3 regions of the Rheinheimera baltica genome follow, and region 1 is predicted to be linked to each of the others. Evidence: predicted binding sites of a transcription regulator. Region 1 holds the regulator's gene; each other region holds the start of a gene.
What was found. Region 1 encodes sigma-54, which starts transcription at its own class of promoters, with help from an activator protein. Its sites were predicted from a motif close to TGGCANGNTNCNTGCTT; they were not measured.
Positions count from the first base shown of each region.

Region 2: a site for sigma-54 is predicted at 1,714-1,730, ahead of ORJ00_RS02975 (flagellar protein MotY). Genes of this name have one in related genera too.
Region 3: a site for sigma-54 is predicted at 1,653-1,669, ahead of ORJ00_RS15220 (PEP-CTERM sorting domain-containing protein). Genes of this name have one in related genera too.

Region 1 is NZ_JAPJDY010000003.1:342,700-346,917, reverse strand. It holds gene lptC (LPS export ABC transporter periplasmic protein LptC) at 1-354, shown strand, start outside; gene lptA (lipopolysaccharide transport periplasmic protein LptA) at 344-829, shown strand; gene lptB (LPS export ABC transporter ATP-binding protein) at 826-1,548, shown strand; gene ORJ00_RS06950 (RNA polymerase factor sigma-54) at 1,598-3,100, shown strand; gene hpf (ribosome hibernation promoting factor) at 3,127-3,414, shown strand; gene ptsN (PTS IIA-like nitrogen regulatory protein PtsN) at 3,422-3,895, shown strand; gene rapZ (RNase adapter RapZ) at 3,892-4,218, shown strand, end outside.
Region 2 is NZ_JAPJDY010000002.1:13,855-18,072, reverse strand. It holds gene sodB (superoxide dismutase [Fe]) at 1-335, opposite strand, end outside; gene ORJ00_RS02985 (Grx4 family monothiol glutaredoxin) at 574-915, shown strand; gene rnt (ribonuclease T) at 978-1,652, opposite strand; gene ORJ00_RS02975 (flagellar protein MotY) at 1,790-2,653, shown strand; gene ORJ00_RS02970 (hypothetical protein) at 2,667-2,999, opposite strand; gene ORJ00_RS02965 (response regulator) at 3,064-3,489, opposite strand; gene ORJ00_RS02960 (Hpt domain-containing response regulator) at 3,476-4,117, opposite strand; gene mnmC (bifunctional tRNA (5-methylaminomethyl-2-thiouridine)(34)-methyltransferase MnmC2/FAD-dependent 5-carboxymethylaminomethyl-2-thiouridine(34) oxidoreductase MnmC1) at 4,140-4,218, opposite strand, start outside.
Region 3 is NZ_JAPJDY010000009.1:67,885-72,102, forward strand. It holds gene ORJ00_RS15210 (diguanylate cyclase) at 1-717, opposite strand, end outside; gene ORJ00_RS15215 (NYN domain-containing protein) at 983-1,465, shown strand; gene ORJ00_RS15220 (PEP-CTERM sorting domain-containing protein) at 1,705-2,355, shown strand; gene ORJ00_RS15225 (glutathione S-transferase family protein) at 2,506-3,123, opposite strand; gene ORJ00_RS15230 (helix-turn-helix transcriptional regulator) at 3,289-4,218, shown strand, end outside.

The sequences.
Region 1 (4,218 bases):
TTTGAGCTACTTGGATTTACTCAGTTTGAAAAGCCTGTATATACGCTGTATAACAACCAACACCAACCTAGCTGGCAAGCCAGCAGTCAGTATGCAGTATGGTTCCCACAAGACAAGGTTATTCTGGAGCAACAAGTGAGTATCGATAGCCTGGAGCCTAACGAACTGATAGAGCGAATCGAGACGGAAAGACTTGAAATGTTGTTTCCTGATAACAAATTGAAGAATAATCAACCCGTGTTGATTCAAGGGAAAGGCTTTTATATTAAAGGTAGCGGTATTGACGCCGATTTAAGCCAAAAAACTTTTCAATTATTACAGCACGAGCACACGGTATATCAAAATGAAGACTAACCTTATTGTCGTTTTATTTCTTACCAGCATGTCGGTGTTTGCCGCTGAGCCGGACTATGCACAGAAAATCCAAATTGATGCAGATAATCTGGTTTCAATTGCAGAAAACGTAGCAACCTATCGTAGCAACGTATTGATCACTCAGGGATCAATGCAAATGAAAGCAGATCAACTAGAAATAAATGCCAGTGCAGGTAAAGGCAAAGAAGTTTATGTTGCAACTGGCACCCCGGTGCGTTATTCACAGCTTCTTGCCGATGGAAAACCGGTTACTGCATCAGCGGCGGAAATGCGCTATGAACCCTCGAGTCGCACGCTAACATTGACCGGCGATGCAGAACTAACGCAAAGTGGTAGCGTGGTAAAAGCATCGGTCATCAGATATAACGTCGAAAAGCAACAGCTTAGCGCTGAGAGTAACGAGACCAAGCGTGTAACAACAATTTTCACGCCTGAGGAAAAAACTAATCCATGAAGTTAATCGCATCACATTTGGCGAAAAGCTATAAAGGGCGCCAGGTTGTTAAAGATGTCAGCCTGGAAGTTAACGCGGGGCAAATTGTCGGTTTACTGGGGCCCAATGGCGCGGGTAAAACCACTACGTTTTACATGATTGTCGGCCTGGTACCTTCAGATAAAGGCAGTATAAGTCTGAATGATAAAGACATTACATTCGACCCGATTCATACCCGCGCCCGACAAGGTATTGGTTACTTACCGCAAGAAAGTTCGATTTTTCGCAAACTAACTGTGCACGACAATTTACTTGCGATCTTACAAACCCGTAAAGACCTCAGCCGCACCCAACGTGAAGAAATCGCGGATGACCTGTTAGAAGAGTTTCATATCGGTCATATTAAGCACAGCCTGGGCATGAGCTTGTCCGGTGGTGAACGTCGCCGTGTTGAAATAGCCAGAGCACTGGCTGCCAATCCAGCATTTATTTTGTTAGATGAGCCTTTTGCCGGCGTTGACCCTATTTCAGTTTTAGATATAAAAAAAATTATCCAGCACCTTGGCCAACGGGGTATCGGCGTATTAATAACAGACCATAATGTACGCGAAACCCTTGATGTGTGCGAAATTGCCTATATTGTTAGTCATGGCGAGCTCATTGCAGCTGGCCCACCACAAGACGTACTGGCAAATCAAAAGGTTCGCGATGTATACCTCGGTGAGCAATTCAGGCTATAGTTAGCCAAAATAACTCACAGCGTGTCATTCAGGAGAACGGTAGAAGTAGATGAAGCCCTCTTTGCAACTTCGCTTAGGACAGCAGCTAACCATGACGCCACAATTACAGCAGGCAATACGCCTACTGCAATTGTCGACGATTGAGTTGCAACAAGAAATTCAGGAAGCACTGGATGCTAATCCATTGCTTGAAGCAGAAGACGAATACGATAGCTTTTCTGCCGACCCCAAAGACACCAAAGACAACGCAGAACATAACACTGCAGACAATGACAGCTCTGGTGACGATAACCATTCTGACGACAGCTACGAGCCCAACGAACCAGACAGCAGCGATTCCATGACTGAGCAGAATATCCAGGAGGATTTACCTCTGGATAATAACTGGGACGATTTAGTAAGTGCAGCTCCAGTGAGCGCTGGAAGCGGCTCTGGCGAAGATGATATGGTGTATCAGGGAGAAACCAGTGAAACGTTGCAAGATTATTTGCGCTGGCAAATGCAACTAACACCATTTTCAGATACCGACCTTGCCATCGCACAAATTATTATTGAAGCTATTGATGACAATGGCTTGCTAACCATCAGTTGTGACGACATTCTTGAATCACTTGGGCTTGACGATATAGAAGCCGATGAAGTTGAAGCCGTCATAAAACGCATTCAACTTTTTGACCCTGTAGGTGTAGGCGCTCGTTCGGTACAGGAATGTTTGCTGGTTCAGCTGCGTCAATTTGCCCTAGATACCCCGTTTTTGGAGGAAGCACGGAGTATGATTCGGGATCATACAGAATTTTTAGCCAATCGTGACTTTCGTTCTCTCATGCGTGTGACTAAACTCAAAGAAGATGAGTTAAAGGAAGTGATGCGGCTAATACATAGCCTGAACCCACGACCTGGCGCTGACGTCATCCGTGAAGAACAACAATACGTTGTTCCTGATGTCAGTGTCATTAAAGTAAAAGGGCGTTGGCAGGTTGAACTAAACCCTGACGCTATGCCCAAAGTTCGAATAAATCAGCAATATGCTGCAATGTCGCGAACCGCTAAGAACAGTGCAGACACCCAATTTATCCGTTCTCATCTGCAAGAAGCGAAGTGGTTTCTAAAAAGTCTGGAAAGTCGGAATGAAACACTGTTAAAAGTGGCTAATTGCATCGTGCAACAGCAACAAGCGTTTTTTGAGCACGGCGAAGAAGCGATGAAACCGATGGTGCTTAACGACGTTGCAGAGATGGTTGGAATGCACGAATCCACCATATCTCGAGTAACGACGCAAAAGTATATGCACACACCAAGAGGTATTTTTGAACTTAAATTCTTCTTTTCCAGTCATGTTAGTACTGAGAGCGGTGGCGAATGTTCCTCCACTGCAATTCGCGCATTTATTAAAAAATTAGTGGCGGCAGAGAATCCGGCCAAACCGTTAAGTGATAGTAAAATGGCCGAGATTCTGTTGGAGCAAGGTATTAACGTAGCACGGCGTACCATAGCCAAGTATCGTGAGTCCTTGTATATCCCACCGTCAAATCAACGCAAGACCTTGCTGTAAATAAGCCTAAAAGAAGGAATATGTCTATGCAAATCAATCTAACTGGTCGCCATGTTGAAATCACCACAGCCTTAAAACAATACGTAGACAGTAAATTTGCCAAACTAGAACGACACTTTGATCATATAAACAATGTACATGTGATCTTAAACGTGGAAAAATTAAAGCAGATTGCTGAAGCCAAACTGCATTTAACCGGTGGTGAAGTCTTCGCAATATCTGAAGATGAAAATATGTATGCTGCGATAGACCAGCTGATAGATAAACTAGATCGCCAGGTTATCAAGCATAAAGAGAAAATTTCCCGACACTGATTAGAAGATGATGAACTTAACTTCAATGCTTGCCGAGAACTGCACTAAAAGTGCAGTTCTTTTTAACAGCAAAAAACGCATTCTTGAATACATTGCTGAACTGGCGCACCAACAACTTCCAGAAATGTCAGAGTACAGTATTCTAGAAGCCCTGATGACACGAGAAAAACTGGGTTCAACCGGTATCGGGGGAGGTATAGCCATACCACATGGCAAACTAAAATGCGTAACAAAGCCAATATTAGTGTTTGTCGTCAGTAAAGAAGCCATCCCATTTGATGCTATTGATAATCAACCGGTTGATATATTCTGCGCTATTATGATCCCAGAAGAGCAATGTCAGGCGCATTTGAGCACACTGGCAGGTATAGCCAAGTTACTCAGCCAAAAAGAATTAACTAAAAAAATTCGTCATGCTGACACTAACAGCCAGTTATATCAGCTACTCATGGAATACAGTGCTTTGGAAACTGAAAAATGAAACTTTTGGTTGTCAGTGGTCGTTCCGGTTCGGGTAAGTCAGTCGCACTGCGTGTAATGGAAGACCTTGGCTACTACTGTGTTGATAATATTCCGGTAAATTTATTACCTACGTTGGCAACAACCGTGATGGGGCAGTACGAGCGAGTTGCAGTGAGTATAGATGTACGCAATTTGCCACAAGACCCTGACGAGCTGGCGGAAATTTTGTCTTACCTGCCACGTAAGTTGGACTTAACCATTCTGTACCTTGATGCCGATCACGCTAGCCTGATAAAGCGCTTTAGTGAAACCCGCCGCTTGCATCCGCTGTCGCATCAGGCG
Region 2 (4,218 bases), on a different contig from region 1:
TTGAAGGCTGTCTTAAACGCAGCGAAAGAACCCCATTTTGCATTGATAGCGTCAGCTAATTTGCCTGTTGGCTCGCCGCCACCATTTGGTGATAAGCAGTGCCAGTAAAAAGTATGGTTCCATACCTGCGCGGCGTTATTGAACATGCCGCCTTCAGAGGTGCGAACGACTTCTTCCAGCGATTTGCCTGCGAAAGGAGTGCCTTCAACTAAACCGTTTAACTTCACGACATAGGTGTTGTGATGTTTGCCGTAGTGGTATTCCAGCGTCTCGGCAGAAATGTGTGGTGCTAATGCGTCTTTTGCGTAAGGTAATGCTGGTAATTCAAAGGCCATTGTTGTTCTCCGTTGGCGTTGTTTATGTTGTCTGCATGGCGTAGACTACAAAACCTGACTAAAATACTCAAGTTTTACAGTAGTGGATTTGGCTGATCATGTTTTGATGTTTATGCTGATCAGCATTAAACGTTACTGCATTAGAGGTGGGGTTTTTTTTGTAAATCTCAAGTGCCTATGACTGCAGAAAAGCGTAAAATGTCTGCCAATCTGAAAATGCTTATGTTGTGAGGTGTTAATGGAAACGCTAGATAAAATTAAACAGCAAATTGCTGACAATCCTATTTTGTTATTTATGAAAGGCTCGCCGAAGTTTCCAAGTTGTGGCTTTTCTGCACAGGCATCACAAGCGTTGATCGCATGTGGTGAGCAATTTGCTTATGTCGATATTTTGCAAAACCCTGATATTCGTGCAGAGTTACCCAAGTACGCCAACTGGCCAACGTTTCCGCAATTGTGGGTAGAAGGTGAGCTAATCGGCGGTTGCGATATCATATTGGAAATGTTCCAACGCACTGAACTGCAGCCTTTAATTAAAGATGCTGCGGCGAAACATAAAACCGATACACCGGCAGAGTAAATGCGGATTAAATAGAAAAGGCGGTTATCACCGCCTTTTCTTTTGAACGACAGGTGTATCGCTTACGCAGATACAGCCTCTGCAGAATCATCAGCGTCGTCGTGTGACATAGCTGCTAAGGGCCAACCACCCAGTTTTTTCCAGTTATTGACGATATGACAGAATAGTTCGGCTGTGCGTTCGGTATCATACAGGGCACTATGGGCCTCTTTATTATTGAACTCTATACCCGCAGTTTGACACGCTTTGGCTAACACGGTTTGTCCAAGTGCCAAGGCTGAAAGACTGGTCGTATCAAATGAAACAAAGGCATGAAACGGAGAGCGCTTAAAATTTAACCGTTCTATTGCGGCATTAAAAAAGCCCTGATCAAAGGCCGCGTTATGTGCCACGATAACACTACGTTGGCAACCTGCATCTTTTTGCGCTTTTCGCACCGCTTTACAAATTTCGGTGATGGCTTCGCGTTCTGGCACCGCTCCTCGCAACGGGTTAAATGGATCTATACCGTTAAACGCCAATGAGCTGGCATCCAGATTAGCGCCTTCAAAAGGTTCGACGTGAAAGTGCAATGTTTGTAGCGGCACTAAATTGCCGTTATCGTCCATATCCAGCAAGGTAGCTGCTATTTCCAATAGCGCATCGGTTTTGGCATTAAAGCCAGCTGTTTCCACGTCTATAACTACTGGGTAATACCCTCGAAAACGCTGAGCAAGTTGGGTGCTGGGTTGTGTCATAACATCGCCATTTTATAAATCAGCGACTATTATGCCAAAAAATAGTGCTACCGTCTTGTTGCGGCATAGTGTTTGCTTAGTAATTATTGTGATTTATGTTTTGTGTACCAACTATAGTGAGAAACTGGGAAATGCGAATGTTATTTGCTATTAGCACCCTATTGTTAAGCGCGTCGGTTATGGCTCAGCCGCAGTTGCGTCAATATTCTGCCGCAATAGAACAGTCAACGTGGCAGCTTAGTCAAAGTTCGCCGGTGGCATGTCAGTTGCAGCATGAAATTCCCCGCTTTGGTCAGGCTGTGTTTCGCAGTGTCGCCAGTAAAGGACTTAATTTAGATTTCGAATTGCAAATGCTGCGTTTACCCGATAATTATGGTTTGGCTGAGGTCATGTCGCTTCCCCCAAGTTGGCGTCCGGGGGAGCCAGCTAAAGCGGTTGCCAGTATGCAATTGTTAAAGCAGTTCAATGGTGAACTTCCGAAAAAAGTGGCATGGACGTTATTGTCAGAACTTGAACATGGTTTTAGCCCAACGTTTTATTTTAAAGACTGGTACAGCCCTTTTGACAACGTGGTGGCTGCGATAAATCCAGTGCAGTTTCCTCAGCCGTACCATTTATTTAATCAATGTATTGCAAAGTTACTGCCTTACGGATTTGATGACATTGCGTTTACGGTGTTGAGCTACGAGAGTGGTGGTGACCAGCTAACCCGGGAGTCTCAGCGTAGGTTGGCGCAAATTGCTGAATACCTGAAGTACGATAATGAGATTGATGTTGTTGAAATTCAAGGGTACACCGACAGCTACGGTGGGCGTTGGATGAACGAGCAATTGTCAGTAAAACGGGCAGAGAAAGTAAAAAGCTTTTTTGTCGATGCTGGGTTAAGCGCTGATAGAGTGCAGGTTGAAGGGTTTGGTGAACGGCGACACATTGCGCCGAATGATACGGCGCTGGAGCGTAAAAAGAACCGCAGGGTGGTATTGCAGTTAACTAAACCCTAGGTCGTTAGCCGTGCTAGTTTTGTATCATAATATCAACCTGGCGCCATTCTTCGCGGCTAGAGATAATAACGCGCGCCTGTTTACCATTAACGACAAAATATAACTGAATGCGGCCATATTGCATTTGCTCATCAGAAGGGTCACCCAGTTGCTGAAGGTAAAAATCGCGTAACTCACTTTCCGTTTGGTGAGTATAAAAACTCAGTACAGCAGGTAACTTTTTGTCTAATCTGGCAAACTCTCGGGCGTCTGCAGGAACCGGGATCTGATAAAAGCTCTCTGCATCAGCACGTTGACTCACACTGCTAAGAGCCAATGCCATACTGAGTAAAATGACCAAACGCATGTTTTTTCCTCAACTTAAGTTATATTGTTGTTACCTTACCAAAGTTTAATGTGTTGTGCTCAGTTCAATGCGTATTGAGAGAGTTAACATTTTGCTTTAAACGCTTTTCAAATAATCTCAGCGCAGCCTGTATTTTGTCACCGGTAAAGGGTTTAGCAATAAACGTTGCTGCACCAGCCTCAATGCACTGCTTAACGTTTACCAAAGTACTTTCTCCGCTTACCATGGCAATAAAGCATTGTGGGTGGGAAATTTTAAACTTTTTTAACACGTCAATGCCGGAACCATCAGGTAAGTCAATATCAAGGAATACAATATCGGGTTGATGCAAAGCAAACAGCGCTTGAGCAGAACTGGCACAGTTAGCGTTAAAAAAAATAAAGGTGTTATGGTGCAGTAATTTCTCGTTTGCTAAAGCGATAATGTTATTTCGTAGCAGTTGCCTTGAGTAGTCAACGTCATCCACTAACAAAATTTTAGGTTCTAACATCGTGTTTCCCTGTCTGGCTTAGCGCATCAAGAAAGCGATTACAGTTGTTCAGTAATTCATCTAATGCAACATCAGAAAACAACTGCATTTGAAGTGAGCCAGCCAACTCTGCCAGTGTTGTTTCTCCAAAACTGGCGGCGCCCCCCTTTATTTTATGGCAAACCTGGCGCATTACCTCGCGCTCACTGTGCTTTAGTGCATCTTCGAATGTTTGGCGAAGTTGTGAGAGATTTTGATAAAATAAATTGGTGAGTTCGTCATCTATTAATAATGGAACCGATTTTTGCGGCGCCGTTCGTTGTATCACTTCCGCTAGCATGGCTGCATCAAATGGCTTGGATAATATTAAATCAAAGCCCTCAGTCGGTATTTCATCGGCTGACATAGCAATAATAGGTCTATCGTAGCCTAGCTGTCTCAGTATACGCATCACAGTAGTGCCGTCACAGAGCGGCATTTGAATATCGGTAAGCACGATGTCATATTGATAACTTAATGCTTCGGTAATCGCTTGCTCGCCGTTCTCAACACTATGAACTGTCAAGCCAAGGCCTGCGCACTGTGATGATAATAAACTGCGCATAAAGTCATCATCTTCAGCGATAAGAATGTGCTTTCTAGACGACATTTAAACTCCCACTAAATTTGAGCTAGCGAAACCTGTCAGCCCTAATTCTGTTCACAAGCTCTTGCGCTAACGGTAAAGGGTCTTTACATATTTGGCAAGCA
Region 3 (4,218 bases), on a different contig from region 1:
GTAAATGGCAATATGTTCTGCTTCTGTTATGGTGCCCAGTGCTTCGTTAAGTTGCGGTAATACGGCTTGATAAGGTAAAGACACGCCAATTCTAAGTTTATCTTCCAGCTCAAGCCAACCTGCCACTTTTAACTGATATAAAGATTCTTGTTGAATTTGGCCATTAATTGAATATAACGAACCAATAAATAAATCCGCATCACCCTCGGCGACGGCCTTTAACCCTGCAGGTTCATTTTCTACTTCATGTATCCTGGTTTCAGGGTAGTGGCGCTTTATGTACTCAATTAAACGGTAGCCTTTAGGCACGGCCAAAGAGCGAGTGCCAATATTTGCCATACTTTGTAAAAAGGGTTGCTGTCTAAGAGATACCAGCACATTGGGGGAGCGAAAATAGACGTCAGAAAATTGTAGGTATTGTTCGCGTTCTGTTGACTGGTTTAACAATGGCGATAACATGCAGTCGCCATTTCTCAGCAATTGCAGTGTTTCAAGCCAGGAGCGGGTAGGTATTAGTTTAAACGTTAAGCCCGTTTTTTCGGCAATTAATGCGATGTAATCCGCGGAAATACCGACGTGTACACCATCATCTATTGCCTCATAAGGCATCCAGTCAGGGTCCACACAATAAGTAAGTACTGTTGCTGAGTCTGGTGTTTTGTTGTCATCTGCTTGCGCTGGGGGTAGCGTCGCTAATAACCCCAGTAGCCAAGCCAAAACGGCTAAGCTCCATTTTTTTTGCCAAAAGCCCAGTGTACAAACCGAATATAGCACTATCACAATAGCGTGCTCACACCAGACATGGAGAACTCAAGCACAAACAATTCACCTGCAATATTAACCTGTCATCTATAGTTGTTATTTATTGATAGTAGACTAAAGCAAGTAAAGTGCGAATTTGCAGTAACTTAGGGTGATAAAGCCCTTGCACCACTGAGATTTGGCGGTTAGTTTGGTCGCTATTACTCAACAGAGACTTACCATGACCCGTGTTACTATCCTGGTAGATGTTCAAAATATCTACTACACCAGCCGAGAGGCGTTTCAGCGCAATTTTGATTATAACGCCTTTTGGCGCCAGGTTACTGACGGACGCACTGTTGTAAAAGCCATTGCCTACGCGATTGATCGTGGCGATGAGAAGCAGCGCCAGTTTCAGAATATCCTCCGTGCCATTGGCTTTGAAGTAAAACTTAAACCCTTTATTCAGCGTGCGGATGGTAGCGCAAAAGGTGACTGGGATGTGGGTATAACGTTGGATGCCATTGAATACGGCCAGTACAGTGACTTACTCGTACTGGCATCGGGCGATGGTGACTTTGACTTGCTGGCGCAAAAACTGATTACAAAGTATGAAACCGAAGTAGAGGTTTATGGCGTTGAGGGTTTAACTGCACTGGCACTTCGCAACGCCGCCAGCCGGTTTATTGCAATTGATGAAGCTTTGCTACTAGCAAAACACTAACTAAGTCGCGTCAGCCATCGTATAGCCCTCAAAAATTTGGGCTTAACGTTTAGATTTAACTGGTGTTTATTGTTTTATTTCTTGTGCGTCAGTGTAACCAGTCCAATAAGTGTCAGTAAAATTTACACATAATCTATTATGACCCTTCATTTGTTTCTAATTATATGATTGTTAATGACAATAATTTAGGCGCGTTTTTTGCTTAAGCAATACCGATAATAACTATTAAAGAGATAATAATGAATTTAAAGAAAACCCTTTTGTTGTTAGCGTTTATTGTTTTCGGTGGGAATGCCAACGCAGGTTTAATTGTCGATCAGTCATTTAATCCAGCAAATATCATAACAGGCGCAAATTTTTCACAAGGATCGTCCTCTATATTTGATGATTTCACTATATTAGATGCTGCTAATGTTCAGGAAATCACTATGTGGGGAGGTTATTGGACCTCAGGTGTTCAGCCAGCATCTTTTGATTTCAGAATTCAAATTCGTTCATCAGCGAACGCTAGCGACGTGGTGTTTGATGCGTTAGTTACAGCGTTTAATGTTTCAGATACGGGTTTTAATCACAATAATTCACAGTTTGCTGATATTTTGCGATTTGACTTTAATGTTGCTGGATTGATGCTAAATGCAGGTAGATACTTTATTGGGATTTCGTCTCAGAATACGCTAAACGGAACGAATTTTTATTGGCAACGTACTGATATATCTAGTCTAAATGGTAACATCTCAGCATTCGGTAACAATTTAACCACGTCGTCCTGGGGGAATCATGCGTTAGCCATCAGTTCTACAACAGCTTCAGTACCTGAGCCGTCTTCTTTTGCGGTTATGATGCTGGGTTTGTTCGGTTTCGTGATGCGCAAAAAAATATTGTCGAAATAAACTATTTTGCAGTGCTAACTAGCGCTAACTGAAGTAGCGTTTAACGCAAATGTTATTAATAAGGGTCGCATCACAGCATGTGAGCGACCCTTTCTGTTTTAAAAGTGCCCAGTCCTGTTTTGTTGTAAACCTTAGATGATTAAGAACGGCTTAAGTTGTTAGCAACGCATCATCCAACTCGTTAGCCCGAATGGCCGCTTTGCGTGCTTGTAGTCGTTGCACGTACTCGGTAAAGGCCGGTCGTGATTCCAGCGTATTAAACATCAAGCCCCAATGAATATGGCTGCCTACATACACATCAGCGGCAGTGAATTGTTGACCACAGATATACAGGCTTTGGGTTAAAGCACTTTCCAGCGTATTTAGCGTATCCTGATACAAACCACAGCCAACCGACTGAGCATTGTCGGCATCCAGGCGCCAGTTAAACGCTTTGGCGCTGGTGGCCATTTCTAATGGCCCGGCAGCGAAGAATAACCAGCGGTAATAAGTACCGCGCTCAGCGCTATCCAGGGCAGGGGCTAATTGTCTGTCGGCAAACTGGTCTGCCAAATAAGCACATATAGCGGCGGTTTCGGTTACCACTACCTCACCGTGAGTAATGGCCGGTACTTTGCCCATAGAATTAAGCGCCAGATAGTCGGCGGCTTTTATCTCATCGCCATACTGCAGCACCTTAATGTCGTAAGGCACGTTAAGCTCTTCCAGCAGCCAGCGAACAATACGGCCACGCGAGTTGGGGTTGGTATATAACGTAAGCGGTTTCATCTGTTGTCATTCCTTATCGTTGATTGAGGTTGTTGCTGTTTGTTTTTTGCTACCAGCACAATAAATCCTAATTAGGACAGAATCCGTCCTAGATTTCGGTTATATTTTGGTTATTTGTCATATCAGCAGTCATTAGGAATAGCCAATGCCTAACAGAGAAGCCCGATGAGTGGCCCGACTATCCGTGTGCTCAGTTTGCTTGAGTTGTTGCAGTCTCATGGCCGTTTAAGTGGTACTGAATTAGCCAGCCGGCTGGGTGTCGATAAACGCACCGTAAGGCGTTATATTCAGGTGCTGGAAGGTTTAGGTATACCTGTGACCACTGAGCAGGGCTGCGATGGCGGCTACATGCTTGTGGCCGGGTTTAAGCTACCGCCAATGATGTTTACCAATGATGAAACTCTGGCGTTGTCGCTGGGTTTGTTGGCGGCGAAAAACCTGCGCCTGGCTGATACCGCAGCCGCTATCAGCAGTATTCAGGCGAAACTGGAACGCGTTATGCCTGCCAGGCTCAAATCCCGAGCCAGAGCTATTGCTGACACCATCAACATAATGTTGCCTGAAGTGGCCCCCGACACCCCGCAACAGCAATTAGAACCCCTGCTGGTTGCGGTGGAGCAGCAACGTTCAGTTGCTATTTTTTATGCTGCTTATCAGCAGCCTCCAGTGATGCGGCAGGTAGACCCTTATGGCTTGCTGTTTCGTAGTGGCCACTGGTATGTGAGCGGTTATTGCCATTTACGCATGGAGCTTCGTACCTTTAGGTTAGATCGTTTGCAACATATCAATATATTGGAGACCACCTTTACCCGGCCTGAAAACTTTAATTCTGCTGAGCATTTTCGCCACAGCCTGAATGCGATGCCAGGCAATTTGGATGTACAGGTATTACTGCATACTGATAAAAATACCGCAGCACAGGCAATGGGCTCCACTGCCTCGATGTTAAAACCGCAGCCAGAGGGATTGTTGCTAAGCACTCGCACCGATAGCTGTCATTGCCTGGCTCTGTGGTTAAGCCAGCTGCCGTTTGATTTTAGCGTTATTACACCACCAGAGTTAAAACAAGCACTAAATTTGCAAGCAAAGCGCTTA